Regions from separate parts of the Thauera sedimentorum genome, predicted to be linked through region 2. Evidence: predicted binding sites of a transcription regulator. Region 2 holds the regulator's gene; each other region holds the start of a gene.

Region 1 (9,734 bases), on a different contig from region 2:
ACGGCCTGCCGACGGTCACCATTGCGGTTCCCAGCCAGGACAAGCCGGAGGTCATCGAACACTGCATCGAGAGCATCCTGTCGCTGACCGCCTACGCCTCCTACGAGATCCTGATCGTCGACGGCGCATCGCAGTCACCCGACACCGAAGCCTACTACGCCCGCCTGCAGGCACGCCGTGAAGCGCCGCTGCGCATCCACCGTCACGACGGCCGGCTGAGCTTCGCCCGTTTCGCCAACATCGCGGCGCGCGAAGCACGCGGCGACTACCTGCTGCTGATGCAGGACGATGTCCGCGCACTGCAGGCGAGCTGGCTGTCGGACCTGCTGGCCCACGCCTCGCGTGCGGACGTCTGTGCCGTCGCGCCCCGGCTGGCGACCCCGCCGGACGGGCGGGCGGACCAGGTCGGCTACATACCCGGCCTGGACGAGTGCATGGGCACGCCGGACCGCGCGGCCAGCGCCGACCCCGACTTCGCCGGCTACCTGGGCGTCCTTGCGGTCGACCGCAGCGCCGCGGCCCTGCCCGGTGCCTGCCTGCTGCTTGCCCGCAAGGACTTCATCGCCGCCGGCGGCGCCGACGAGGCGCAGTTTCCGCAAGTCTGGTGCGACGCCGACCTGACCCTTCGACTGCGCCGGCACACTGGACGACGCTGCCAGGTGGCCGCCGGCGTGGTCCTGGCGCGCGTGGGTGGCTCCTGCCTGGAAGAGCCCTCGGCCTCCGCCGAGGAGGCGGCGCTGCTCGCCCTGGGCCGCGCCCGGGCAAGGACGCTGCTGCGCACGCGCTGGTTCGAAGAGTTCGCCGGCAACCGATTCTGGAGTTGCCACCTGGACCAGCGGGCGCCGGGCAGCACCGTCGAGGTACGCTGCGTACCGCCGTGGAACGCGCTCCCGGCACCGGTTCCCCGGTTCATCAGTTTTCCGCTCGGCAACGCCCAGGGCGACTACCGGGTCAGCCGCCCGCTCGAAGCACTGCAGCGCGCCGGCAAGGTCTTGTCCTGTCGCTACCGGCCACGCCCGGGCGACGCCGCCGACCTGCCGGCCGAGCAGTTCGCGCGCCATGCACCCGACGTGCTGCTGGTCCAGCAGGCGCTGCTCGACGCGGGACTCGCCAATCTGCGGGCATGGCGGGCCGCCCTGCCGCGCAGCTTCATCGTCTATGCGCTCGACGACCTGCTGACCGACATGCCGAAGGCCAGCTCGCTGCGCGCCGGCGTACCGGTGGATGCGCGCTCGCGCCTCGCCGAGGCGCTGAGCCACTGCCACCGCCTGGTGGTCAGCACGCCCTACCTTGCGCAAGCGTACCGGCACATGATCGACGATATCCGCATCGTGCCCAACCGCCTGCAGCGCGACGTCTGGCTACCCCTGCACAGCGCCCGCCGCACCACGGCCCGCCCGCGCGTCGGCTGGGCCGGCGGCACGGCCCACGCCGGCGACCTCTCGCTGATCGCCGAGGTGATCGCCGCAACCGCGCACGAGGTGGACTGGGTATTCATGGGCATGTGCCCGGACCACATGCGCCCGATGATCAGGGAGTTCCATCCGTTCGAGAACTTCGACAGCTACCCGGCACGTCTCGCGTCCCTGAACCTCGACCTGGCCGTCGCCCCGCTCGAGCAGATTCCTTTCAACCGCGGCAAGAGCAACCTGCGCCTGCTGGAATACGGCGCCCTGGGCATTCCGGTGGTGTGCACCGACATCGATCCCTATCGCGACTCACCAGCCTGCAAGGTCAGCAACCGGCCCCGCGACTGGCTGGACGCCATCCGCGCCCGCATCCACGACCCGAACGCGGCGGAGCGTGAAGGACAGGCAATGCGGCAATGGGTGCTCGACCACTACATCCTTGAGGATCACCTCGACGAGTGGCTGGCCGCGCATCTGCCCGGCTGAGGCCCCGTCGAGATGCCCGCCGCCCCGCCCTGCGCGCCATAGGCGCGGAAATAGCGTCGATTTTTCATTCACTTCCGTGCTTGCCCATTGAGCAAATGGGACTAATGTCGAGTCATCGGCAGTTTCGTCTTCAAGCAAGGGCAGGAAAATGGATTCGACCCACGACGGCTACATCACCGACGTCGCCTACATCGACAACTACTACGAGCAGCTCAGCCCGCTGGCGATCAACTATCTGGCCGCCCTGAACGGCCACCTGCCCCGCAACCCCGACGACTTCGACTACTGCGAGCTGGGTTGCGGCAACGGACTCTCACTGGTGGTGCACGCCGCCACCCACCCCGGCGGACGCTTCACCGGCATCGACGTCATCCCGGACCACATCGCCCGCGCACGCGGGCTGGCCGATGCCGCCGGCCTGACCAACCTGGCCCTGTACGCCGACTCCATCGCCGACTGGGTGGCGCGGGATGACGGCCAGAAGTTCGACTTCATCGCGATGCACGGGCTATACACCTGGGTCTCGGACGCGGTGCGCGCGGACATCCACCGCTTCATCGAGCGCCGGCTCAAGCCCGGCGGCCTGGTGCTGGTGAGCTACAACGCCAAACCGGGCTTCTCGGCCCGGGAGCCGCTGCGCAACATCATGCGCCGCTTCGCCACCCCGCTGTCGACCAACCCGCTGGAGCGCGCCCATCTCGGCCTTTCCTACCTGCGCCTGATGCTCAACGCCCAGGTGCCGTTCTTCCGCCTCAACCCCGAACTCGCGAAGTACGCCGAATCCCTGTTCGACAAGGATCCCCACTACATCGCCCACGAGTTCTTCCACGACGACTGGCACATCTTCGGCGTCGACGAGGTGGCGGGCGCCATGCAGAACTCCGGCCTGGCGTTCGCCGGCACGCTCCCGCTGTGGCAGAACCACGCCGACATCGACGTGCCGGCCAATGTCTCGGGCCTGTTCAATGCCCAGACCGAGCGCGTCACCCGCGAGGTCCACAAGGACTTCCTCTACAACACCGTCTTTCGCACCGACCTTTATGTGGCGGCACCCGCCGATGCGGCGCCCTTGCCGCGCACGGAAACCCTGGCCGCGATGTGCTTCCGTGCCGCCGTACCGGCCACTGACGTGCAGTTCGCTCCGCTCGCCGGGGCCAATCAGCTCAGTCTCAACACCCCGCTTCACCGAACCGTCTTCGCCCTGCTGCAGGACCAGGCACGCACTTTCGCCGATCTCGCGGCCCAGCCGGCGCTTGCCGGCCACGGCCGCGACGACCTCGTCGCCGCGCTGACCCAGTGGGTGCTGTCCGGCCAGGTGCGCCCGACCCTTCCGGCACCGCTGCCCCCGTCACACCCGGTGATCGCCGCAACGAACCGCGCCCTGCTCGCCGAGGCCTTCGCCGCCGGCGACCGGGACGGCGCCTTGCTGCTCTCACCCTGCTACGGGTCCGCATTCTGGTTCGACAAGACCCAGGCGCTGGCACTCGCCGTCCTGGCCGATCCGGCTGCCGGAGAAGCGGGCGCGACGCTCGCCGAGCTGATGAAGCACTGCGGTCTCAGCATGGAAGAGGATGGCCGCGCCCTGGACGAGGAGGCGCTGGCCAATCTGGCGATGGACCTGTCCGACGACCTGGAAGCCAGCGGCGCACTTACGCAGGCCCGGCTGCTCGGCGTGGTCGGCTGACACGGCCTGCCGCTTGCCGGACGGCAAGGATTGCCGCCCGGCAAGCAGTGGCCGGCAACAAAGATCGCCGGCTCGCGACCGGCAAGAATCACAGCCCCTTTCTCGCGCCTGCCAGCACGCGAAAGAGGGAAAAAAACGAAATAAATCAGTCAATTCGCCCTGAACAGTTTGCTGGCACGCATTCTGCTTAGATTGAACCAAGACGCAAAGGAACGGCGCTTCGGCAGATACCGGCGCCACCACGGAACGGATAACGAACTTACCGGAGGCCCAAAATGCCGCAGGTCATCAATACCAACATCTACTCCCTGAATGCCCAGCGCAATCTGAACAAGAACTCGCTCGGGCTCTCCACCGCGCTGGAGCGGCTGTCCTCGGGCCTGCGCGTGAACTCGTCCAAGGACGATGCGGCCGGCCTGGCGGTTGCCCAGCGCATGGAATCCGATGCGCGCGGCCTGACCGTAGCCATGCGCAACGCCTCGGACGGCATCTCCTTCGGGCAGACCGCCGACGGCGCGCTCGGCACCGTGGCCGAGATTCTCCAGCGCATGCGCGAACTGGCGGTGCAATCGCTCAACGGCACCATCTCCGATACCGAACGCGGCTACCTCAACAACGAATTCACCGCACTGCAGACCCAGGTCACCGATCTGCAGGGTGCGGCCAAGCTGAACAACCAGTCGGTCTTCGGTACCTTCAACTTCCAGACCGGCGCAGCCGCCGGCCAGACCATCACCGGCACCTTCACCAGCGTCGCCACGCCGGCCGGCGCCATCGGCACCAGCGCGGGCGCAGCGACGGCACTGACCAATATCGACACCGCCCTCGACTCGGTTGCCGCCAACCGCGCGACGGTCGGCGCCACGATGTCGGCCCTGCAGTTCCGCATCCAGCAGATCGAAACCGCTCGCGAGAACCAGTGGGCTGCGCGCAGCCGCATCATGGACGCCGACTTCGCCGCCGAGACCGCCGCGCTGTCCCGCGCCCAGATCCTGCAGCAATCCGGCGTGGCCATGGTCGCCCAGGCCAACGCGGTGCCGCAGAACGTGCTCTCGCTGCTGCAAGGCTGAGCGCCACTCCCCGGCAAACGCAAACCCCGCCCCGGCGGGGTTTTTCATTTTTTTCGTGCCATTGCTCTCAAGTTCGTGCACCAGCGGCCGTTACAGCATCTGAACGGCACGAATCACCAATGCAGTAAGCAGGATCAAACGCTTGCCGTGTAATCGAACCTGATTCGCTGGAGGCCCAAAATGGCACAAGTAATCAACACCAACACCTACTCGTTCAATGCGCAACGGCACCTGAACAAGAACTCGCTGGGCCTCTCGACCGCGCTCGAGCGCCTGTCCTCCGGCCTGCGGGTCAACTCCGCCAAGGACGACGCCGCCGGCTTGGCCGTCGCCCAGCGCATGGAGTCCGACGCACGCGGCCTGACCGTCGCCATGCGTAACGCCGCCGACGGCATCTCCTTCGGCCAGACCGCCGACGGCGCGCTCGGCACCGTGGGCGAGATCCTGCAGCGCATGCGCGAGCTGGCCGTGCAGTCGCTCAACGGCACCATCTCCGACACCGAGCGCGGCTACCTGAACAACGAGTTCACCGCACTGCAGACCGAAGTCACCGCGCTGCAGGGTGCAGCCAAGCTGAACAACCAGTCGGTCTTCGGCTCCTTCACCTTCCAGACCGGTGCGGCCTCCGGCCAGACCATCGCCGGCACCTTCACCAGCGTGACCACGCCGGTCGGCACGATCAACACCAGCGGCAACGCATCGACCGCCCTGACCAATATCGACACCGCACTGAACTCGGTGGCCTCCAACCGCTCCAGCATCGGCGCCACGATGTCCTCGCTGCAGTTCCGCATCCAGCAGATCGAAACCGCGCGCGAGAACCAGTACGCCGCACGTAGCCGCATCATGGACGCCGACTTCGCCGCGGAAACCGCCTCCCTGTCGCGCTCGCAGATCCTGCAGCAGTCCGGTGTGGCCATGGTCGCCCAGGCCAACGCCGTGCCGCAGAACGTGCTCTCGCTGCTGCGCTGATCGATTGAGCGCCCGCGGGCGCTCGCCTCTTCCCGACGGCGGACGCATCCCCGGATGCGTCCGCCGTCCTTGCGTCCGGGCTCTGCACCGAAAGGCCCTGATCGCCCCGTAGGAGCGGCCTTGGCCACGATGCGACCTACGAGGAAACCACCGCCACATCGCGGCCAAGGCCGCTCCTACCGGACGGATGCCCGGCAAAAAATGCCCTAAAGTTCTGCACCGGCCCGCCGTTAATTCACTTGAACGGCAAAGATGACGTGGCAGCAAACCGAACACCGATCTGCCGTCTGATCAATCTTGGCTCCCTGGAGGCCCAAAATGGCACAAGTAATCAACACCAACACCTACTCGTTCAATGCGCAACGGCACCTGAACAAGAACTCGCTGGGCCTCTCGACCGCGCTCGAGCGCCTGTCCTCCGGCCTGCGGGTCAACTCCGCCAAGGACGACGCCGCCGGCCTGGCCGTCGCCCAGCGCATGGAGTCCGACGCACGCGGCCTGACCGTCGCCATGCGTAACGCCGCCGACGGCATCTCCTTCGGGCAGACCGCCGACGGCGCGCTCGGCACCGTGGGCGAGATCCTGCAGCGCATGCGCGAGCTGGCCGTGCAGTCGCTCAACGGCACCATCTCCGACACCGAGCGCGGCTACCTGAACAACGAGTACACCGCCCTGAACACCGAAGTCGGCGCGCTGCAAGGTGCAGCCAAGCTGAACAACCAGTCGGTTTTCGGCTCCTTCACCTTCCAGACGGGTGCGGCCTCCGGCCAGACCATCGCCGGCACCTTCACCAGCGTGGCGGCCCCCGGCGGCGGCATCGGTTCCAGCGCCGCGGCGACGACCGCCCTCGGTGCGATCGACACCGCGCTGAACTCGGTGGCCTCCAACCGCTCCAGCATCGGCGCCACGATGTCCTCGCTGCAGTTCCGCATCCAGCAGATCGAAACCGCGCGCGAGAACCAGTACGCCGCACGCAGCCGCATCATGGACGCCGACTTCGCCGCGGAAACCGCCTCCCTGTCGCGCTCGCAGATCCTGCAGCAGTCCGGTGTGGCCATGGTCGCCCAGGCCAACGCCGTGCCGCAGAACGTGCTCTCGCTGCTGCGCTGATCGATTGAGCGCTAGAATGCGCTTCAATCCTAAAAAGAATAACCGGCGGGAGGGCGCGCAAGCGCCTCCGCCGGTCTTGAACTGGAGGGCATCATGGCCATCCAACCTGTGCAGAGCGGGCTTCCGGCTCCTCAAGCCAGTTTCAAGCTAGGCCCGGCAGACACAACGCCGCAGCCCCCGACTGCAAACACGCAGGGCGGGGTTTCGCCGCTTGCGGTCTCCGGCACTCCGGGCACGAATCCTGCTCAGAATGCAACGGGCGGCAACTTGCGCCCGGCGGACGCTCAGTCGCAAGCAGACGGCAAGGAAAACGCGAGCGAGGAGCAGCTGTCGAACGCCATCGCGCGGATCGAGAAAGCCCTTGAACCGGTGGTGCGGGACATCTCGTTCAGCATCCACGACAGGACCGGCGACGTGGTGGTGAAGGTGGTCGATCGCGAGTCGCAGGAAGTCATTCGACAGATTCCGTCCGAAGAGCTTCTGCGCATCGCCGAGCGGATCGAGGAACTCGGCTCGAACAGCACGGCGCCCGGTCTGCTTCTCAGGCAGGAGGCCTGAGCGGCGCCAGGGCGCAACACGGAACAAACGGAGTACATCATGGCAGGGTCCATCTCTTCTCTCGGTATCGGTTCTGGCCTCGACGCCAACAGCATCGTCGAGAAGCTGATGGCCATCGAGCGCGCACCGCTTACCGCGCTGAACCGGCGTGAAGCCTCCTACCAGGCCAAGATCTCCGCGTTCGGCACCATCAAGACGCGCTTCGACGCGCTCCAGACGGCAGCGGACAAACTTGCCGACCCGGCAAAGCTTGCCGGCTTCACGGCAAGCCTGGGGGACGAGGACGTGCTGAGCGTGGCGCCTGGCGCATTCGCCAGCGGCGGCAGCTACAACGTCAATGTCGTCCAGGTGGCCCAGTCGCAGAAATCGCTGTCCAACCTGTACGCCTCGGGCACCACCTTCGCGGCAGGAACCCTCACCTTCTCCATCAACGGCGAGGACGTCGACGTCGCCTTCGGCGGTGGCAACATCAACGACCTGCGCTCCGCGATCAACGACGCCGGCATCGGTGTGACCGCGACGACGGTCACCGGCGATGCCGGCTCACGCCTCATACTGACCTCGACCGAAACCGGCACCGACGCCGCATTCAGCCTCTCGGTGAGCGGCGGCGACGCCAACCTGGCGAGCCTGGCGACCTTCGATGTCGCCAACCCCAACGCCCGGACGGCGCAGAACGCAATCATCGAGGTCGATGGCGAAACCGTCACCTCGCAGAGCAACGAGTTTTCCACGGTGATCTCGGGCGTGACCATCACCGCCAAGACCGTGGGCAGCTCGACGGTGGACATCGCCCGTACCGACGCCAACGTCCTCGATACCGTCAAGGAGTTCGTCACCGCCTACAACGCTGCGGTGAACGAGCTGAAGACCAGCAGTGCCTACAACGCCGAGTCCGGTTCCGCGGGCGTGCTCAACGGCGACGGGACCGTACGCACCCTGCAGGGCCTGCTGCGCTCGACCGCCGGCGCCTCCCCGGCGGAACTGGCCGGCACGGCCTTCGCCAACCTCTCCTCGCTGGGTGTGTCCTTCCAGCGCGACGGCACGCTGGCCCTGGACGAGACCAAGCTGAAGAACGCGATCGACACCGACTTCGGCGCGGTCACCTCTACGCTCAACACCATCGGCGCGTCGATGGAAACGCTGGCCGACGAGGTCACCTCCTTCGATGGCCTGCTCGCCAACCGCACCGACGGTCTCAACCAGTCGGTCGACCGTCTCGACGACCAGCGCACCCGCCTGGAATACCAGCTCGAACTGACCGAGAAACGGATCCGGGCACAGTACGTGGCCCTTGATACACTGATGGGCCAGTTGAACACCACCTCGTCCTACCTGACGCAGCAACTAGCCAGCCTCAACGCATCGCGCAGCAGCTGACCAGACGCCCGATAGAGGAACGCGCACCATGTTCTCACACGCGATGAACGTACAGAACGCCTACCGCTCGGCGGGCGTTGACGCAGAGATTCTCGGATCGAGCCCGCACAGGCTGATCAAACTGCTGTTCGACGGCGCGCTCGCCTACATCGCCAAGGCCCGCCAGCACATGCTGGACAACAACGTCCAGGCCAAGTCGGAAGCGATCACCCGCGCGATCGACATCATCTCGCGCGGACTTCGTGCGAGCCTCGACCTCGAAGCCGGCGGGCAGCTGGCGAAATCGCTGGACGACCTGTACGAGTACATCGCGCTGCAGGTGCTGAAAGGCCAGATGCAGAACGATCCGGCCTGCCTCGACGAGGCCAGCCGGCTGCTGACCGAATTGGGCGACGCGTGGGCGCAGATCGGCGACCGGGTCGGCCAATGAACCCACAGGCCAAACCCGACGCGGACGGCCTCGGCGAAGAGCTTCAGGCCATACTGGCCGAGCTTGATTCCCGCTCGCGGGCCGGCGAATGGGAAGCCCTGCCCGAGCTCGGCCAGCGCGCCCTGTCGATCGCCTCGGAACTGGGGCGCAGCGCCCTGCCCGACGACCCTGCGGCACTCGAACGGCGACGCCTCGTGCTCGAGCGCCTGCTTGCCGGGATCGGGTCGATCACGCAGATCATCGAGCCCGCCCGCAGCAAGCTGGGCGAAGATCTCTCCAGCGCCCAGGTGCGTTCCAAGGTCAACACCGCCTACGGCATGCCGCAACGCACCGGCGGCGCCTGACGCGGACGGCGCCAGAAGGCGGCACGACGTCCGCACTGGAGGCGAACAATGATCCCCGCCGACCTCGCTGCCCGTCTTCGCCTGCTGACCGAAGCCAGCTTCTTCGAGACCGAACCCCCGGTCCCGGGCCTGCAGCGTGCACGTGAGATCCAGGCGCAGCTGCCCGAACTGCTGCCCGGCCAGCGCTTTACCGCCGCCCTGCAGCGCGCCCTGCCCGACGGCAGCTTCCAGGCCATCGTCGCCGGGCGTCAGATCACCCTGGCGCTGCCCCACGCGGCCAATGCCGGCGAC
Region 2 (9,734 bases):
AGAACCTGCTGGAAGAGGGGGTCAACATCCGCGACATGCGCAGCATCATCGAGGTGCTGGCCGAGCACGCGCCGCGCAACCAGGACCCGGTGGAACTCACCGGCAAGGTGCGCGAGGCCCTGGGCCGCGCCATCGTGCAGTCGCTGTTCCCGGGCAATGCCGAGCTGCAGGTGATGGCGCTCGAACCCGGCCTGGAGCGCATCCTGCTGCAGGCCATGAGCGCCGGCGGCGACGGCGGGGCGATCGAGCCGGGCCTGGCCGATACCCTGCTGCGCCAGACTGCGCAGATCGCCCAGCGTCAGGAGGACATCGGCCTGCCGCCGGTGCTGCTGGTGCCGGCGCAGCTGCGCATGCTGCTGTCGCGCTTCCTGCGCCGCGCGGTGCCCTCGCTGAAGGTCATCGCCAATTCCGAGGTTCCCGAATCGCGCACCATTCGCGTGACCGCGATGATAGGCGGCAACGCCTGAGCGGTTCCCGGAAGGATAGGGCGGAGGAGGTCGCGCGGATCAGCCGGCCCGTGCGGCCTCAGCCGTGCTCCGCATGCGTTTCCAGCAGCGCCTGCAGGGCCTCGGCATCCATGGCGCGTGCGAACAGCCAGCCCTGGTAGGCGTTGCAGCCCTGTGCGCGCAGGTAGTCGAACTGGGCGGTGGTTTCCACCCCCTCGGCGATGACTTCCAGGCCAAGGTTGCGGGCCATGGCGAGGATGGTGGCGACGATGGAAACGTCATCGCGGTCGTCCGGGATGCCGCTGACGAAGCTGCGGTCGATTTTCAGACGGTTCAGCGGCAGGCGCTTGAGGTAACTCAGCGAGGAATAGCCGGTGCCGAAATCGTCGACCGCCAGGGTGACCCCCAGGGCGCGCAGGTCTTCGAGCGCGCGGGTCGTCTCCTCCACGCCGTGCAGCACCTGGCCTTCGGTGATCTCCAGCTCCAGCTGCGCCGGCGGCAGGCCGCTCACCGCCAGCGCATCGCGCACCACGGTGACGATGTCGTCGTGGGTGATCTGCTGGCCGGACAGGTTCACCGCGACCTGCAGCGGATGGCCGGCGGCCCGCCAGCGCATGGCCTGCCTGCAGGCGGTGAGCAGCACCCAGCGGCCGATGGGCACGATCAGGCCGGCCTCTTCGGCCAGCGGAACGAACTTGTCCGGCGGCACCAGGCCCAGTTGCGGATGCAACCAGCGCAGCAGGGCCTCGACGCCGACGATGCGTCCGCTCGCGCAATCCACCTGCGGCTGGTAGTGCAGATGCAGTTCATTGCGTTCGATGGCGCGGCGCAGTCCGGCTTCCAGGTCGAAGCGTTCGCGGCTGGCCTGGGCCAGCTCGGCGGTATAGAAGCGGAAGGCGTTGCGCCCGGAATCCTTGGCGCGGTACATCGCGGTGTCGGCGTTCTGCACCAGCGTACTGGCCTCCTGGCCGTCGTCGGGGTACAGGCAGATGCCGATGCTCGCGCCGATGAAGATCTCGTGATGCCCCAGGCGGAAGGGTGCCTCCAGCACTTCCAGCACCTTGCGCGCCACGTGCTCGGCGGCCGCCGGGCCGTCCGGGTCTTCCAGGATGATGAGGAATTCGTCGCCGCCCAGGCGGGCCACGGTGTCCTGTTCGCGCAGTACCGCGTTGAAGCGGCCGGCCACCGCGCGCAGCAATTCGTCGCCTACCGCGTGCCCGAGGCTGTCGTTGACGTTCTTGAAGCGGTCCAGGTCGATGAACAGCACCGCCACCCGCTCGTGGCGGCGGCGCGCGCGTTCCAGCGCGTGCACCAGGCGGTCCTGCAGCAGGGCGCGGTTGGGCAGGCCGGTCAGCCCGTCGTAGTGGGCGAGTTGGCGGATGCGCTCCTCGGCGTGCTTGCGTTCGGAGATGTCGGTGAACATGGCGATGTAGCGCTGCACCGTGCCGCCCGTATCGCGTACCGCGGCCAGCGACAGCCATACCGGAAAGTAACCGTTGCGCTGGTGGCGGAAGCGCGCTTCCCCCTGCCAGCGCCCCTGCTTCTCCGCCGACTGCCAGATGTGTTCGCAGAAATCGGCACTCTCCGGGCTGCACAGGGCTTCGCACAATTTCAGGCCGGCAAGCCGTCCGGCATCCGTTCCGGTCAGCTGCAGGCCGGCGCGGTTGACCTCGACGATGCGGTGCGCCTCGTCCATGATCAGGATGCCCTCCTGTCCGCCCTCGAAGACGCTGGCCGCGAGCGCCAACTGTTCGGACTGGCGCACGATGCGCTCGCTCAGCGGGCGGATGGCGCGCGAAGTCAGTGCCGCGCCGACCAGCACCAGCAGGACGATGGTGCTCACCGGCACGATCAGCTCGTCCAGCGCGGGGCTGTAGAGCTGCGCACGGCCGGTGGTCATCGCCAGCGCCCACTCGGGCGCCTGCGGCAGGGGCATGATGAAGGCCACCTGGTTCGGTGCGCCGTGCAGCGGGAGGGCGTGGCCGGGGCTGGGCGGACGCTTGCTCAGCAGGGTGTGCAGCGGATCGTCCCCGGCGGCCGTCTGCAGCGTCCGTGTGGCGCCGGCGAAGTGCAGCAGACGGCCGTCGTCCAGGTTGGCGAGGTAGTAACGGGTCTCGCCGCCATACTCCTGAGCCTCGGCCAGCAGGCGGCCGAGTTCGACCAGCTGGAAGGCGATGATGTCGCTGCCGACGCGCTTGCCATCCGCCGCGAGGATGGGGGCGCCGACCACCAGGGTGGGCTCGCCATCGATCTCCACCGGACCGCGCAGCAGGGCCTCGCCGCTGCCGTCGGCGGGGTCCGGCCAGTGCTCCGGCGGCACGGTATGTCCCAGATGCACCACCGCTTCGCCGGCGGCGTCCAGGCGCACCATGCCGGCGATGCTGGGCGAATGCGCGAGCGCATCGCGCAGGCGGGGCGTGGTGAAGCGCTCCAGTTCGGGCAGGCTCAGTTCCCAGCGGTTGTAGCGTTCGAGCGCCTCGCGCAACTGCGTGCGGCTGGTCACCTGCAAGGCCACCGCGCGGAAGCGGGCCATCAGCTGCCCGGCGGCTTCGGCCTGGCTGCGGATGTTGTAGCCCACCGAGGTTTCGATCTGCTTGCGGGCGTCCAGATACAGGGGAAGGGCGGTGGCCAGGCCGGTCAGCAGGCCGGTGGCCAGGATGCCGCCCATGGCGAAGAGGCCGATACGCCGCTGCAGATGCGCAGTGTGGAAAGAGGTGCGATGCGGCGTCGACGGTGCGTTCATGGCGGGATTCTCGCACAGGGGAGCCCGCCCGACGGCTGCGGTGTTGCCATGTCCGGGGCGCTCGGCGACGCCTTGCAGCGGACGAATAGGCGGGGGAAACCCGGTTTATTCCTTCCTATCCGCAACGGGGTAGGCGGCCATAATCGGAACCATCCTGCGCTGAGAGCGCGGTAGTCGGAGAAACACCATGAACGTCAAACGCTATTTTGCCCAGACCGCCCGCGAAGCCCTGCGCGCGCTCAAGGAAGAACTCGGGGCCGACGCCATCGTCCTGTCCAACCGGGCGGTCGAGGGCGGGGTCGAGATTCTTGCCTTGCCGGGCGATGCGGTTGGTGCCTTGCCGTCCGCCACCCGCAGCCAGCGCCCCGTCGCGCAGGCGGTCGCGAGCGCAGCGGCGCAGCCCCCGGCGGAAGACGAAGACGACTACCGTGTCAGCCTGCGCGCCCGGCCCGCGGCGGCCCAGCGTCCCGCGCCGGCCCGTGCGGCCGCGCCGGCGATGCGCCCCTTCGCGCCGCCCCGGGTCGACCACGCCGACTACCCGCCGCGCAGCCGTGCGCCCTCGACCGCAGCCCTGGCCGCCGAGGCTGCCGATCCCTGGGCCGAGGCAATCGCCGCCGCCCAGGCTGCCACCGCGCCGGCCGTCGCACGCAAGCCCGCGCTGCGCGAGGATGCGCCCGCGCCGCGCCGCGAGGCTGTCGAGCGCGACAGCCGCGAGCAGGACGCCCGGGTGCGTGAACTGCAGGAAGCCAATACCAAGCTGATGGCCGAACTGTCCGGCATCCGCGGCATGATCGAACGCCAGCTCGCCGGCTTCGCCTGGGGCGAGACCCGCCGCCACGCGCCGGTGCGCGCCGACCTGGTCGGCGAGCTGCTGGAAGCCGGCTTCTCCGCCGCGCTGGCTCGCCGCCTGGTGGAGGCGGTCGCCGAGGACGCCGAGCCCGCGCAGGGCCGCGATGCGGTCAAGGCCGCGCTCAACCGCGAACTGCGTGCGCTGTCCTCCGACGCCGACCTGATCGACCGCGGCGGCGTGTATGCCCTGGTCGGCCCCACCGGGGTGGGCAAGACCACCACCACCGCCAAGCTCGCCGCGCGCTGCGTGGTGCGCCACGGTGCCGACAAGCTGGCGCTGATCACCACCGACGGCTACCGCATCGGCGCGCAGGAACAGCTGCGCATCTACGGCCGCATCCTCGGCGTGCCGGTGTTCTCGGTGCGCGACGCCGCCGACCTGCGCCAGACCCTGGCCGAGCTGCGCAACAAGCACATGGTGCTGATCGACACCGTCGGCGTCAGCCAGCGCGACCGCATGGTGGCCGAGCAGGCCGCGATGCTGCTGGGCGCCGGCAACGTGCGCCGCCTGCTGCTGCTCAACGCCACCTGCCGTGGCGACACTCTGGACGACGTGGTGCGCGCCTACAAGGGCCCGGACCTGGCCGGCTGCATCCTCACCAAGGTGGACGAAGCCGCTTCCCTGGCCCCGGCCATCGACGTGGCGGTGCGCCGCGAACTCGAACTGTTCTACGTGGCCAACGGCCAGCGCGTGCCGGAAGACCTGCACCTGCCCAACCGCGCCTACCTGCTGCACCGCGCGATGCGCGAGCAGGCCGAAGGCTCGCCGTGGAAGCTGCAGGGCGACGAAGCCGGCCTGATGCTCGCCGCCGGCGGCGCGGGAGCCTGATCATGATCGACGCACGGGAAGACCAGGCCGCCGGGCTGCGCCGTCTGTTCCGGCGTGCGCCGCCCACCGTGGTGGCGATGTACGCCACCGGACGTCATGGCGCGCACAACGCACTGCGTGCCGCCCACTGCATCGCCGGGCGCAGCGAGCGGGTGATCCTGCTCGACGAGGCCCCGGGCGAGGCCAGCCTCGCCGCGCGGCTCGACCTGCCGCAGGGTCCGGACCTGCTGAGCGTGCTCGACGGGCGCTGCACGCCGGCCGAACTGCTGCAACCCGTCCCCGGCCTGCTCGGGCGCATCGCCACCTCGGCCGCGGCGCTCGCGCTGCCGCTGCTCGACGCCGAGCGCCGCGAGGCGCTGCTCGGGGCGATCCGCCAGATCCAGCGCCACACCGGCTTCGTGCTGATCCACGCGGCGGCGCAGGGCGCAGACGACCCTTCGCCCTTCGTCTATGCGGCGCCGCGCCGCCTGGTGGTGGCCGAGGCCAGCGCCACCGGCGCCACCGAAGCCTACCGGGTGATCAAGCAACTCGCCGCCGCCGGAGCGGGCTCCCTGCATGTGGCGGTCGCGCGCGCCAAGAGCCGCGCCGAAGCGGCCGCCTTCTTCGACAGTCTCGACGCGCTGGTGCGCCGCCATGTCGGCGCCGCGCTGGCCTGGCTGGGCGAGGTCGAACGCGACGATCTTGCCGGCGGGCTTGCCCATCCGGTGGCCGAGTCCAGCCCGCGCGAGGCCGAGCACGCCTTCCTTCGCCGCCTGTCGGCCCTGGGGGCGGCCAGCGTGCCGCGCGCCCCGATGCGGAGGTGACGATCATGCTCGCACTCACGTATGCATCTGGTCATCGCGGCCCTGCTGCGGGAAAATGGCGAACCGCGGGCCAGAACGAAGGCCCGCCGCCCAAGACCAGCCGCAGGAAGAAGATTCAGGTCACCTGGATGTACGACGCCGAAGGGAATCTCGACAAGGACCACCTGGTGGAGGCCTACGCCCCGCTGGTCAAGCGCATCGCCTATCACCTGATGGCGAAGCTGCCGGCCAGCGTGGACGTCGACGACCTGATCCAGAACGGCATGATGGGCCTGCTCGACGCCATCAACCGCTACGAGGACGGCCTCGGCGCCCAGTTCGAGACCTATGCGGTGCAGCGGGTACGCGGCGCCATGCTCGACGGCCTGCGCGAGAACGACTGGCTGCCGCGCAGCCTGCGGCGCGACATGCGGCGCATCGAAACCGCCGTGCATACGCTGGAACAGCAGAACGGCCGCCAGCCCACCGAGGCCGAACTGGCCAGCGCGCTCGACCTGCCGCTGGCCGAGTACCAGCGCCTGCTGCAGGACGCGCGCGGCTATCAGCTGGTGCATTTCGAGGATTTCACCGACGGTGACGGCGAGGACTACTTCGAGCGCCACCTCGGCGTGCATGAGACCAATCCCGCCGACCTGCTGGAAGATGCCGACATGCGCGGCAACCTGGTCCTGGCCATCGACGACCTGCCCGAGCGCGAAAAACTCGTGATGGCCCTGTACTATGACGAGGAACTCAACCTGCGGGAGATCGGCGAGGTGCTCGGCGTTACCGAGTCGCGCGTCTGCCAGCTGCACAGCCAGGCGATAGCCCGCCTGCGCTCGCGCGTGCTGGGGCAGCGTGGCGCGGCGCCGGCGGCGCGCCGCGGTCGTCCGCCCAAGAAGCCGGCTGCCGGGGCCTGAGCCCCGCGGGCGGCGGAGACATCGTTCATGGACAGCATCAGCCTGGTCGGCCTTACCCTGGGCCTGGCGGCCATCCTGGTCGGCCAGATGCTCGAAGGCGGCCACATTGCCTCCCTGGTCCAGCCCACCGCGGCGCTCATCGTGCTCGGCGGCACGCTGGGCGCGGTGATGCTGCAGAGCCCCCTGCGGGTGTTCGTCGACGGCATGCGCATGAGCAAGTGGGTGTTCGTGCCGCCGGTGCTGGCACCGGCCGAGCTGATCACCATGGTGGTGAGCTGGAGCCACACCGCACGCAAGGAAGGTCTGCTGGCGCTGGAGAACCAGATTCCCCGCCTGCCCGAGCCCTTCATGCAGAAGGGCCTGCAGCTGCTGGTCGACGGGGTCGAGCCCGATCGCCTGCGTGAGGTCATGGACGTGGAGATCTCCGCCTGGGAGGCGCAGATGAAGCTCGGTTCCAAGATCTGGGAGGCCGCCGGCGGCTATGCGCCCACCATCGGCATCCTGGGCGCGGTGATGGGGCTGATCCACGTCATGGAGAACCTGTCCGATCCGTCCAAGCTCGGCTCGGGCATCGCGGTCGCCTTCGTCGCCACCATCTACGGCGTGGGCTCGGCCAACCTGATCTTCCTGCCGATCGCCAAGAAGCTCCAGGCGCATATCGCCAGCATGGTCTCGCAGCGCGAGATGCTGGTCGACGGCCTGGTGGGGATCGCCAACGGCGACAACCCGCGCATCATCGAAGGGCGCATGCAGGGCTACATCGTCTGAGGCCGCGGCCGGACGAGGAGGGGCGGTTCCCATGGGGCGGCGACGCAAGGCTGAGGAAGAACACGAGAACCACGAGCGCTGGCTCGTCTCGTACGCGGACTTCATCACCCTGCTGTTCGCCTTCTTCGTGGTGATGTACTCGCTCAGCTCGATCAACGAGGGCAAGTACCGCGTACTGTCCGATTCCCTGATGCAGGCCTTCCGCAGCGGGGCCATCCTCGAAGGCGCCCAGCAGGTCACCGAGCCCGCGGTGATCTCCGGTTCGGTGGTGCCGCCGATCGCCCGCAAGACACCCGAGCAGGTCCAGGAAGAGCAGCGCCGCCGCGACATCGCCAAGCGGATGAACAACATGGCCGACGAGATCCGTCGCGTGCTCGGACCGCTGACCCGCGACGGCCAGGTGACGGTGACCGAAGGCGCCCACGGCATCACCGTGGAAATCAACGCCAGCGCGCTGTTCCCGCCCGGCGAGGCCACCCTGGGCAGCGAGGCGGTGTCCGCGCTGCAGGCCGTGGCCGGCGTGCTCGCGGCGGCCACCTTCTCGATCACCATCGAGGGTCATACCGACAACGTGCCGATCAACACCTTCCGCTTCCCGTCCAACTGGGAGCTGTCGGCGGTGCGGGCCTCGTCGGTGGTGCGGCTGTTCGTCGAGTCCGGCGTCAATCCCGAACGGCTCACCGCGGCCGGCTACGCCGACCAGCGTCCGGTGGCGCCCAACAGCACGGAAGACGGCCGCGCGCGCAACCGGCGGGTGACCATCCTGATCGAGTCGATGATCGCCGAACCGCCGCCGGGCACGGCGCCGGGGCGCATCCGCCCGGACGATCCGATCCGCTCGGTGTTGCCCGAAACGCCGCCTGGCGACACCATTTTGGAACCTTGATTTGGGTCAATATTGCGCCGCCGCATCCGTCACATCATTGCAACATTCGAGACAAGGCGGAGCGCGATGATGGCGGAGCTTTTCCAGTGGAGTGACGAGTTCAGCGTGGGTGTCGGCGACATCGACGACCAGCACTTCGAACTCGTCGGCCTGCTCAACCAGTTGCACACGGCGGTGCGTGAGCGGCGCGGCTCGGCGGCGGTGCGCAGCACGCTGGACGAGCTGGTGGACTACACCCGTACCCACTTCGCGGTCGAGGAACGCATGATGCGCGACTCGGCCTACCCGGACTACGCCGAGCACCGCATCTACCATGAGGCGCTCATCGACCAGGTACGTGCGCTGCAGCAGAAGCTCGACTCTGGCGAGGCCTCGATCACCTTCGAACTGCTGCACTTCCTGCGCGTGTGGCTGGTGCGCCACATCTGCGAATCCGACAAGCGCTTCGGCAAGTGGTACCAGGAGCACGGCACCCGCGCCGACTGGATGCCGGCGATGCAGCAGGCGATGAAGCAGCGGCGCTGGTGGCAGTTCTGGCGCTGAGACGCGGAGGAAGACTGCTCGGCAGCCTTGCGCCAGCACGAGATTCCGAGCGTGTCGAAGCGTCGATTTTCTTTACACTTTTACTCAGATGCAGGTATCCATGCATACCTGCATTGCGGTAATTCCAAGCTAAGCCTCTGATCCAGCGGGGAATGCTCTTCCATTACGGTGTCCTGGAACGGATATTGCTGTACATCGCGGAGTGCGGTGTCGCGTCCGATGCGGCCCGCGGACAATTCCCGACTCGCTGGAGCAATCATGCGGACCTTCCTGCACACCGCCGGGCGCCACCTGGCTTCTTCCCTCATCGCCCTCGGCATCGGTTTCGCGGCGCCTGCCGCACACGCGGCGCTGGTGTCGGCGACCAATTCGGTCGGCGGCTCAGCCGATGACTCGTTCATCGATCGCAGCGTCAACATCGTGTCGGGCGGGCTGATCACCGACCTGAACATCACGGTGTCGTGGAGCAAGTGCGGTCAGGGCTTCACCGCCAACTACTTCTGCAACGGCGGCAGCTTTCCCTTCCCTGGGGAGGCCTACATGATGCTGACCGGTCCTACCGGTATCGCCGTCAGCCTGTTCCCGTCGAGCTATTTCAGCGGCCCGGGCAGCAGCATCGACGTGACCAACACCTTCGACGACGAGGCGGCCAGTGCGCTGCCCGGCACCATCCAGTCCGGCAGCTTCCGTCCGGTGGGCAGCCTGTCGGCCTTTGACGGTACCGATGTGTTCGGGTTGTGGACGCTGCGTATCGGCGACACCGTCGGTGCCGATCCCATCCTGTTCCGGTCCTTCACGCTCAATGTCACCACCCAGGAGCAAGGTGTGCCCGAGCCGGGTTCCCTGGCCCTGCTGGGGCTCGGACTTGCGGGGCTGGCCGGCATGCGCCGGCGCAAGGCGATCTGAGCCTTGTCCCTGCGCCGCGAGCATCGCGGCGCGCCAATACGACTACGGCGACCCCGCGGGGT
Region 3 (9,734 bases), on a different contig from region 2:
CGCGTGACGATGCGCCCGCGTTCCGCACGCACGCTCCGGCGCACAGGGGTTTTCCCCTACAAACGCCTTGCTCTTGATCCAGATGCTTCACAGCGATCGTGCGCGCACTGTAAAGTCGTGGGCGTTTTGCACGCCGGGGGCTCATTGTGCAGTGCAGCGCCTGAAACGGAAGCCAATGACGAACAAATTCGATTCGAGTCGCTACGAGAAGCTCAAGGCATCTGGCGACCTGCCGTCGCCGCGCGGCGTCGCGCTGGCCATCATCCGCCTGACCCAGCAGGAAGAGGTGTCGATGGCGGAACTGGCGCGCGTCATCCGCAGCGATCCGGCCTTCGTCGGCCGGCTGATCAAGGCCGCCAACGGCATCGTCGCCATGACCCGGCGGCCGGTCGTTTCGGTGCAGGAAGCGCTGATGGTGCTCGGCCTGCCTGCGGTGCGCACCATGGCGCTGGGGTTCTCGCTGCTGTCGAACTACCGCCGCGGCGCCTGCCACGGCTTCGACTACGACGCGTTCTGGTCGGCCTCGCTGGCGGCGGCGCTGGCGGTGCAGGTCTTTGCACAGCGCAACAGGGCCGGGGCGCCGGACGAACTGTTCAGCCTCGGGCTGCTGTCGGATGTCGGCTCGCTCGCGCTGGCCACGCTCTATCCGGCCGAGTACGCGCAGATCCTCGCCGAAGCCCGGCGTTACCCGGAACGACGACTGGCGGACCTGGAGCATCGTGCCTTTGCGATGACCCACACCGATCTCGCCGCGGCCATGCTTGCGGACTGGGGTGTGCCCAAGGTGCTGATCGAACCGGTCAAGCTCTACGAGACCCCCGAACGTTCTGGCGCCACGGCCGGAACCCGCGACTTCATGCTGCTCAACACGCTGGTCGCAGGCCGTCTGCTCGCCGAGTTGTGCCATGCGCCGGAAGCGGATCGGCCGGCGCTGCTGTCCCGCCTGATCGAGACCGCCGGCAAGGTGGACATGAGCGCGGACGAGGTGGTCTCGGCCGGCGATCACATCGTTTCCCTGTGGCGCGACTGGGTGGCGGCGCTGGAATTGCCGGCGGGCAATCCCCCGGTGTTCGCCGACCTGATCGAGGCCGGCGAACGGGACGGGCGGGACGCGGCGTATCCGGCTCAAGTGTCCGACGAGGCTGACGAAGCCGTCGAGCCGGTGCCCGAGGACGACGCTGGTGACAGCCCTGTGCGGGTGCTGGTGGTGGAGGACGATCCGGTCATCCGCGCCCTGTTGCGCGAAGTGCTGGAGGAGTCCGCCTGCGAGGTGCATGAAGCCGCCGACGGACGCAGCGGGCTGGAGATGGCGCTCGAAGTCCAGCCGCACATCCTGCTGAGCGACTGGGCGATGCCGCAGATGGACGGCATGGAGCTGATCCGTGCGCTGCGCGCCACGCGCATCGGCCGCAACGCCTACATCCTGCTGCTGACCGACCTGGAAGAGGACGAGCGCCTGATCGAGGCCTTCGAGACCGGCGTGGATGATTTCGTCGGCAAACCGGTCAAGCCGCGGGTGCTGGCAGCCCGCCTGCGTGCCGGTCTGCGCGTGGTCCGCCTGCAGCAGGAACTCGAGCGCGACCGCGAGGAGATCCGCCGTTTCGCGGCAGAGCTGGCAGTGAGCAACCGGCGCCTGCAGGAGGCCGCGCTCACCGATACGCTGACCGGCTTCCCGAACCGCCGCTACGCCATCGACCGCATCCAGCAGGAGTGGCTGGCCTCGACCCGTAGCGGCCGGCCGCTCTCGTGCATGATCATCGACATCGACAACTTCAAGCGGATCAACGACACCTACGGTCACGATGCCGGCGACAGCGTGCTGCGTGCGGCTGCCGATGCGCTGCGCAGCGCGCTGCGCGGCCAGGACGTGATCTGCCGGACCGGCGGCGACGAGTTCCTGGTGATCTGCCCCGAGACCGAGCTGACGGCGGCACTCAGCTGCGGCGAGCGCCTGCGCGGGGCCGTCGATGCGCTGAAGGTGGCTGCAGGCGATGTGGAACTGCAGGTCAGCATCAGCGTCGGCGTGGCGGTACGCGACACGTCGATGGCGGATCTCGACGCGCTGATGAAGCGTGCCGACGAAGGGGCCTACCTCGCCAAGCAGCGCGGGCGCAATCGCATCGAAGCGATGCAGCAAGAGCGTTAGCCGGGTGCGGGGGCGAATGCCGATGGGCAAGATGAGCGAGGAGATCTTCGTGCGCAACGACGCACCGGTCCGCGCCCTGATCGTGGACGATTCCGAGGACGACACCTATCTCGTGCGAGCCGAGCTCGGCCGCCGCGGTCTGCTCGTCGACTGCCGGCGGGTGGATTGCGCGCTGGACATGGCCGCGGCCCTGGCCAGCGAGGACTGGGACATCATCCTGGCCGACCACGACATGCCCGGCTTCGATGCGCTTGCCGCGCTGGACGTGCTCAAGCGCAGCGGCAAGGACGTTCCCTTCATCATCCACTCCGGGCAGATTTCCGACCGCCAGGCGGTATCGGCCATGTACGACGGCGTGGACGACTTCATCGCCAAGGGCGACTACGAGCGGCTAGTGCCGGTGGTCGAGCGCGAGCTTCGCGGGCTGCGGGCGCGGCGCGCGGTGCGCCACGCGGATTCGCGCATCGAGCAGCTGGCCTATTTCGACGGCCTCTCGGCCCTGCCCAACCATCACCTGTTCTGCAGCAAGGTCGCGGACGCCATTCAGGAGAGCCGCGAACGCGGACGTCCGCCGGGCGGCGCCGTACTGGTGGTCGACCTCGATCGTTTCCTGCGCATCAACGCAAGCTTCGGCTACGAGGCCGGCAACGAACTGCTGCGCCAGGTCGGCCGCCGGCTGCGGGCCGGACTGGGGCCGGAGATCGTCCTGGCCCGCCTGGGGGGCGACGAGTTCGGGGTGTTCGTGCCCGGGGCGAGCGACCGCAGCGCGGTCGAGATGCTCGCCCGCTGGATCGTGCGCAGTTTCGACGAGCCGCTGCTGAAGGACCGGGTGGAGTTGTTCCTCACCGCGAGCGTCGGCATTGCCATGATTCCCACCGACGGCGACGTGGTGCTCGAGCTGTTGATGAATGCCGAGACCGCCATCGGACAGGTCAAGCTTTCGGGTGGCAATGGGCTGCGCTTCTACGAGCGCACCATGAACGCGGCATCCGCCGAACGCCTGTCCATGGAGGCGGACCTGCGCCATGCGGTGGAGCGCGGCGAGCTGCTGCTGGAGTACCAGCCGGTGGTGGCGGCCGCCCAGCTGAAGCCGGTCGGCGCCGAAGCGCTGGTGCGCTGGATGCATCCGCGCCTGGGCAGGTTGTCGCCGGACCGCTTCATTCCGCTGGCCGACGAGACCGGGCTGATCGCCGAGATCGGCGCCTGGGTGCTGTTCGAAGCCACGCGCCAGGCGCGGCAATGGATCGATGCCGGGCATGAACGCGCGCGCGTGTCGGTCAACGTATCGGCGGTCCAGTTCGCCCAGCCGCGTCTGCTAGAGGTGGTGTCCGAAGCCCTGCGGGCGAGCGGCTTGCCGGCGGGCAGCCTGATCCTGGAGATCACCGAGAGCTCGCTGATGACCGACGTGGAGTCGGCCGCCGGCATGCTGCGCGCGCTCAAGAACATGGGCGTGAAGGTGGCGGTGGACGACTTCGGTACCGGCTACTCCTCGCTGTCCTACCTCAAGCGGCTGCCGATCGACATCATCAAGATCGACAAGTCCTTCGTGCGCGAACTGTGCGACAACGCCGAGGACGCGGCGATCGTGCGGGCGATCATCGCCCTGGCGAGCAGCCTGCAGCTGTCCACCATCGCGGAAGGCGTGGAATCCGCCGGCCAGGCCGAAGTGCTGCGCGAGGCGGGCTGCGATTGCCTGCAAGGCTTCCACTTCGGACGCCCGGGTGCCGCCGGGTTGATACGTCTGTAGGGGTTTCTGCAACACTTTTCCGGCGAGATCGGCCGTAGATGCGGCTCGCAGGCACACGAAGCCGCCGAAACTGGCTAAAGTCGGCTTGCGACTTGCCGTTGATGCGATAGGCGGTGAGTGCGCTTGTAAGGAAATTCCCTACAAGCGTTTTCTTTTTTTTGTTACTGTAAATTTCTGATGCCCCTGATGTGCAGCTTATCGGGCTTTCTTCAGAATTCACTTTAACTTCGTGTAGCTAGTCCCTGATAGGGAGCTTATTAATGGACCGCCCCGACTTTCAGGCCGAAATCCGCGAGCTGAACCTCGCCTATCTCATGCTCGCGCAGCAGATGCTGCGCAGTGATCGCGAAACCGCGATGTACAGGCTGGGCATCGGCGCCGAGGTGGCGGACCTGGTGGAGGGGCTGAGTGCCGCGAAGCTGGTACGCATGGCCAGCAGCCAGGTGCTGCTGCCGCGCTTCCGCTTCGACGACAGCTTGCTGGCCGGTTTGATGGCGGGCAACGGGCGCGACGCGACGACGTCCGGCCTGCACGCGGCGATCATCGCAGCGTCGCGTTCGGCCGCAGAGCAGTGTGAGGGAGCAGAACAATGAAGAACAAGAGCATCATCCAGGAAGCCGAGGACATCCAGCGCGCAGTGGAAATGGTGCGTCTGGGTGCCCGCATGCAGATGCTCGAGGCGGAGACCAAGCTCAGCCGCGAACGCTTGCTGAAGATCTACAAGGAAGTGCGCGGCGTGTCGCCCCCGAAGGGCATGCTGCCGTTCTCCACCGACTGGTTCATGACCTGGCAGCCGAACGTGCATTCCTCGCTGTTCATGGGCTTTTACCGCTTCTTCAGCGAGCGTGCCGGGCTCAAGGGGCTGGAATCCATCCTCAAGGCCTACCACCTGTACCTGGACCACATCGAGTCCGACGGCCTGGAGCCGGTGCTCAGCCTGACGCGGGCCTGGACGCTGGTGCGCTTCTATGACGCCGACCTGATCCAGATGGCGCCGTGCACCTGCTGCGGCGGCCACTACGTCGCCCACGCCTACGACCCCACGCAGAACTTCGTCTGCGGGCTGTGCAACATGCCTTCGCGTGCCGGCAAGACCAAGCGCGCGGCGAAGAAGGCCAAGGCCGAGATCGCCTGACGGATCGCTACGCCATACGGTCGATAGCCGCACAAGACACCGGGGCCGCCTGCAATGCAGGCGGCCCCGGTGTTTTTTGGCGATCCGGTTCAAGTTTCACTTTGCAGCGTCGTTAGAAAAACAGTATTTTCACGGGCTGCCGCCGCGGGGGCGGAACAACAGGGGTGCCTGGTGCTACTGATTGTCGGATATGTGATCATCCTTGCCGCATCGGTCGGCACGTACGCGGTTCACGGCAGCCTGATGGCGCTGTGGGTGCCGTTGGAATACCTCGCCATCTTCGGCCTCATGATCGGCGGCTTCGTTGCCAGCAACACCGGCCGCAGCATGAAGGCGACGCTCAAGGCCATACCCTCGGCGCTCAAGGGTTCGCCCTACAACAAGGCCATGTACATGGACCTGCTGGCGATGATGTACGAGATCCTCGCCAAGGTCCGCAAGGAAGGCCTGATGTCCATCGAGAACGATGTGGACAACCCCGATTCGAGCCCGATCTTCTCCAAGTATCCAAGCGTGATGGCCGACCATCACGCCATCGAGTTTCTCACCGACTACCTGCGCATGATGGTGGGCGGCAACCTCAACGCCTTCGAGATCGAGAACCTGATGGACATGGAGATCGAGACCCATCACACCGAGGCGCACGGCCCGGCGCATGGCGTCGCCAAGGTGGGCGACGCGCTGCCGGCCTTCGGTATCGTGGTGGCGGTGATGGGCGTGGTGAACGTCATGGGCTCGGTGGGCGAACCGCCCGCCGTGCTGGGCAAGATGATCGGCGGCGCGCTGGTCGGCACCTTCCTCGGCATCCTGCTTTCCTACGGCTTCGTGCAGCCGATCGCCGGCCAGCTGGAGCAGAAGGTGGAAGAGGGCGGCAAGATCTACCAGTGCATGAAGGTGGTGCTGCTCGCCAGCATGAACGGCTACGCCCCGCAGGTCGCGGTGGAATTCGGCCGCAAGGTGCTGTTCTCCACCGACCGCCCGACCTTCTCCGAGCTGGAGGAGGACATCAAGGCGCGCAAGGGTTGAGCGCCGGGTGAGTATCGCGCCATGTCCGCCGCCTGTCGTCCGCCGCTGTTCCCCGTCCGTTTCGTGGATGCCTGAAGCATGAGCGACGATTCCCAGCAGCCTATCGTCGTCAAGCGCATCAAGAAGGGCGGCGGCGCGGCGCACGGCGGCGCATGGAAGATCGCCTACGCGGACTTCGTGACCGCGATGATGGCCTTCTTCCTGCTGATGTGGCTGCTCGGCTCCACCGCGCAGGGCGACCTGGAAGGGATTGCCGACCACTTCCAGAATCCGATCAAGGTGTCGCTGCAGGGCGGCAGCGGCGTGGGCGACAGCTCCAGCGTGATCCAGGGCGGCGGCGAGGACCTGACCCGTTCGCTCGGCCAGGTCAAGCGCGGCGACGTGCAGGACCGGCGGACGATCAACCTTGATGCGGCCACCGGTCGGCAGCGCGTTCCGCCCGATGTCGACGACCTGCTTGCGCAGGAGCAGCGCAAGGAGCGTGCGCGGCTTATCGACCTGAAGGGGCGCATCGAGGCGATCATCGAGGCCGATCCCGCCCTGCGCCCGTTCAAGGACCAGATCCTCATGGACATCACGCTGGAAGGTTTGCGCATCCAGCTGATCGATGAGCAGAACCGGCCGATGTTCCTGAGCGGCAGCGCCAACGTCCAGCCCTACACGCGCGACCTGCTGCGCGCCATCGGCCGCGCGCTCAACGACGTGCCAAATCGCGTGAGCCTGTCGGGGCATACCGACTCGGCGCCCTACGCGGGCGGCGAGCGCGGTTTCTCGAACTGGGAGTTGTCGAGCAACCGCGCCAATGCCTCGCGCCGCGAGATGCTGGCCGGCGGGTTGGACTCCGGCAAGGTTCTGCGCGTGGTGGGCCTGGCCGACACCATCCACCTGAATCGCGAGGATCCGCGCGATCCGGCCAACCGGCGGATCAGCATCATCGTGATGAACAAGCAGACCGAGGAGGCCTTGCGCGGCGAGGGTGCCGGCCAGCGGTCGGTCGAGGTCGGGGCGGACGCCCCGCTCGGAGGCGGCGCCCTGCTCAATGGCGCGCCGCCCTCGATGCCCTCGACGTCGCCGGGCGGAGCCGGCCTGCCGGCGATCTCGCGCTGAGGCCGGCCGGGCGGGGCCTGCGGTTCCGGCGGGCAAGGCCTAAAGTTCAGCACCCGGCGCGTCGATAAGACCTTGGCGACCTTCCCGATTCCGCGACTGCGTGCGGACTCCGGGGAGCCGACGACCAACCTCGGAACCCAGCATGTCCAGACACATCCTCGTGGTCGACGACTCACTCGCCATCCGGCAGGTGGTCGGCTACACCTTGCGCTCCGCCGGCTACACGGTCACCGAGGCGGTCGACGGCGAGGATGCCTACGACAAGGCCAGTGCCGGCGCATTCGACATGGTGCTCACCGACATCAACATGCCGCGGCTGGACGGCCTGGAACTGATTGCCCGCCTGCGCGCCCACCCGAACTACCGCGCCACGCCCCTGCTGGTGCTGAGCACCGAGTCCTCCGTAGAGGCCAAGGCGCGGGGCCGGGCGGCGGGTGCCACGGGCTGGCTGGTCAAACCCTTCGAGCCGCGGCGCCTGCTCGAACTGACCGCACGCGTGTTGTGCTGAGAACGGGCGGAGCCGACGATGAGTCTCGACATGAGCCAGTTCTACCAGGTGTTCTTCGAAGAGACCGAAGAGCATCTGGCCAGCATCGAAAGCCTGTTGCTGCGCGTCGACGAGCAGCAGCCCTCGGCCGGCGACGTGGCGGAAATCTTCCGCGCGGCGCATTCGATCAAGGGCTCCAGCGCCACCTTCGGCTTCGACGACATGGCGGGGCTCACCCACGAGCTGGAGGACTTGCTCGACCGCGTGCGCAAGGGCGCGCTCGCCCTGACGCGGGCGATGATCGATGCCGGGCTGGAAGCGGTGGACGTGCTGCGCAACCTGCTCGATGCCCATCGCGGCGAGGTCCGCCCGGACACCGAGCGCGCCACGCGGGTGCGCCAGCGCATCGCCGCCCTGGCAGCGGGGACGCCGGGCGTGGCCGTCGCGCCGCAGGCGCCGCCGGTGGAGGACGGCTTCCGCGGGTATGAACTGGCGTTCCGCCTGACGCGGGTGGTGGCCGGCAGCGAACTGCTGGTGGGCAACATGCTCGACGAGCTCGGGCGTCTCGGCGAACTCGCGATCATCGAACGTCCGGACGACCTGCAGCCCGACGGACCCTGGCGTGTGCACCTGCGCACGCGGGCCGGTGAACCGGCGGTGCGCGCAGTGCTCGAACTGGTCACCGATCCGGGAGAGCTGCAGATCGCGGAAACGCTGCTGAGCGCACCGCAGCCGGCAGTGGCGGCACCGGCGACCGAGGAATTCGCAGAGGAAGCCGAGGACGGCAGTTACACCCTGTTCGAGCCTTTTCCGTCTGCCGAGGTGCGACAGCCGCCCCTGGCCGCCGAAGCGCCTCCGGCCCTACCCGCCAGCGCATCGGCCGTGGACGCGCAGGCGGCGGTCGCGGACGCGCCGGCCGGCACCTTGCCCGCAGCGGGCCGGACAGCGCAGGATTCGTCCATCCGGGTCAGCGTCGACAAGGTGGATCAGATGGTCAACCTGGTCGGCGAGCTGGTGATCACCCGCTCCATCCTGCAGGAAGTGGCCAGCCAGGTGGACGCCGAGGTGTTCGACCGCCTGATGAACGGGCTCGGCCTGCTGGAGCGCAACACCCGCGAGCTGCAGGAATCGGTGATGTCCATCCGCATGGTGTCGGTCTCCATGGTGTTCGCGCGTTTTCCGCGCCTGGTGCGCGAGCTCGGCGCCCGGCTCGGCAAGCGGGTCAGGCTGGAGATGGAAGGCGAGCACAACGAGCTGGACAAGAGCCTGGTGGAGCGCATTGCAGACCCGATCACGCATCTGGTGCGCAATGCGCTCGACCACGGCATCGAGGCGCCGGCGGTGCGCCGGGCCGCAGGCAAGCCCGAAGAGGGGCGGCTGGTGCTGCGCGCCGCGCACCAGGGCAGCTACATCCTGATCGAGGTCGAGGACGACGGCGCCGGCCTGCCGCGGGACCGGATACTCGACAGCGCGCGGGCGCGCGGACTGCAGGCGCATGAGGGCATGAGCGACGGCGAGATCTGGCAGCTGATCTGCGAACCCGGCCTGTCCACCGCGGATGCGGTCACCGAGCTGTCCGGGCGCGGCGTGGGCATGGACGTGGTCAAGCGCAACATCGTCGCCCTGGGCGGTCAGCTGGACATCCGCTCCACGCCCGGGCGCGGCACGCGCATCGGTGTGCGCCTGCCGCTCACCCTGGCCATCGTCGACGGGCTCACCGTGGGCATCGGCGACGAGCTCTACGTGCTGCCGCTCGGCTTCGTCGGCGAGACCCTGCAGGTGCAGCCCGAGGCGGTGATCAAGGTCGGCGGCGAAGCGCGCATGATCCGCGTGCGCGGCGACTATCTGCCGGTGCTCGAACTCGGCCGGGTACTCGGCGTCGAGGGCGCGCAGACCGACTGGTGTGCCGGCATCATGGTGCTCATCGAAGCCAACGGCGTGCGCGCGGCGCTGTTCGTCGACAGCCTGATCGACCAGCAGCAGGTGGTGATCAAGAGCCTGGAAGATCACTTCCGCCGCCTGCCGGGCTTTTCCGCCGCAACAGTGTTGGGCAATGGCAAGGTGGCGCTGATACTCGACGTCGCGG

What was found. Region 2 encodes FliA, which starts transcription of late flagellar genes. Its sites were predicted from a motif close to CTAAAGTTNNNNNNNNNNNNGCCGNTA; they were not measured.
Region 1: IAI53_RS02540 (flagellin N-terminal helical domain-containing protein) is a predicted target of FliA. The motif match lies at 4,716-4,742, and genes of this name have one in related genera.
Region 3: motA (flagellar motor stator protein MotA) is a predicted target of FliA. The motif match lies at 5,117-5,143, and genes of this name have one in related genera.

What each region holds. Positions count from the first base shown of each region.
Region 1 is NZ_JACTAH010000001.1:551,978-561,711, reverse strand. Features, by position in the region: gene IAI53_RS02555 (glycosyltransferase) at 1-1,895, shown strand, start outside; gene IAI53_RS02550 (class I SAM-dependent methyltransferase) at 2,044-3,579, shown strand; gene IAI53_RS02545 (flagellin N-terminal helical domain-containing protein) at 3,855-4,649, shown strand; gene IAI53_RS02540 (flagellin N-terminal helical domain-containing protein) at 4,830-5,621, shown strand; gene IAI53_RS02535 (flagellin N-terminal helical domain-containing protein) at 5,940-6,731, shown strand; gene IAI53_RS02530 (flagellar protein FlaG) at 6,825-7,289, shown strand; gene fliD (flagellar filament capping protein FliD) at 7,329-8,669, shown strand; gene fliS (flagellar export chaperone FliS) at 8,698-9,099, shown strand; gene fliT (flagellar protein FliT) at 9,096-9,443, shown strand; gene fliK (flagellar hook-length control protein FliK) at 9,492-9,734, shown strand, end outside.
Region 2 is NZ_JACTAH010000003.1:77,724-87,457, reverse strand. Features, by position in the region: gene flhA (flagellar biosynthesis protein FlhA) at 1-467, shown strand, start outside; gene IAI53_RS17705 (bifunctional diguanylate cyclase/phosphodiesterase) at 526-3,189, opposite strand; gene flhF (flagellar biosynthesis GTPase FlhF) at 3,377-4,867, shown strand; gene IAI53_RS17695 (MinD/ParA family ATP-binding protein) at 4,870-5,670, shown strand; gene IAI53_RS17690 (RNA polymerase sigma factor FliA) at 5,799-6,569, shown strand; gene IAI53_RS17685 (flagellar motor protein) at 6,597-7,337, shown strand; gene motD (flagellar motor protein MotD) at 7,369-8,223, shown strand; gene IAI53_RS17675 (bacteriohemerythrin) at 8,290-8,766, shown strand; gene IAI53_RS18685 (PEP-CTERM sorting domain-containing protein) at 9,025-9,672, shown strand.
Region 3 is NZ_JACTAH010000001.1:1,113,694-1,123,427, forward strand. Features, by position in the region: gene IAI53_RS05020 (diguanylate cyclase) at 176-2,146, shown strand; gene IAI53_RS05025 (putative bifunctional diguanylate cyclase/phosphodiesterase) at 2,178-3,893, shown strand; gene flhD (flagellar transcriptional regulator FlhD) at 4,154-4,486, shown strand; gene flhC (flagellar transcriptional regulator FlhC) at 4,483-5,028, shown strand; gene motA (flagellar motor stator protein MotA) at 5,200-6,054, shown strand; gene motB (flagellar motor protein MotB) at 6,133-7,161, shown strand; gene IAI53_RS05050 (response regulator) at 7,304-7,669, shown strand; gene IAI53_RS05055 (chemotaxis protein CheA) at 7,688-9,734, shown strand, end outside.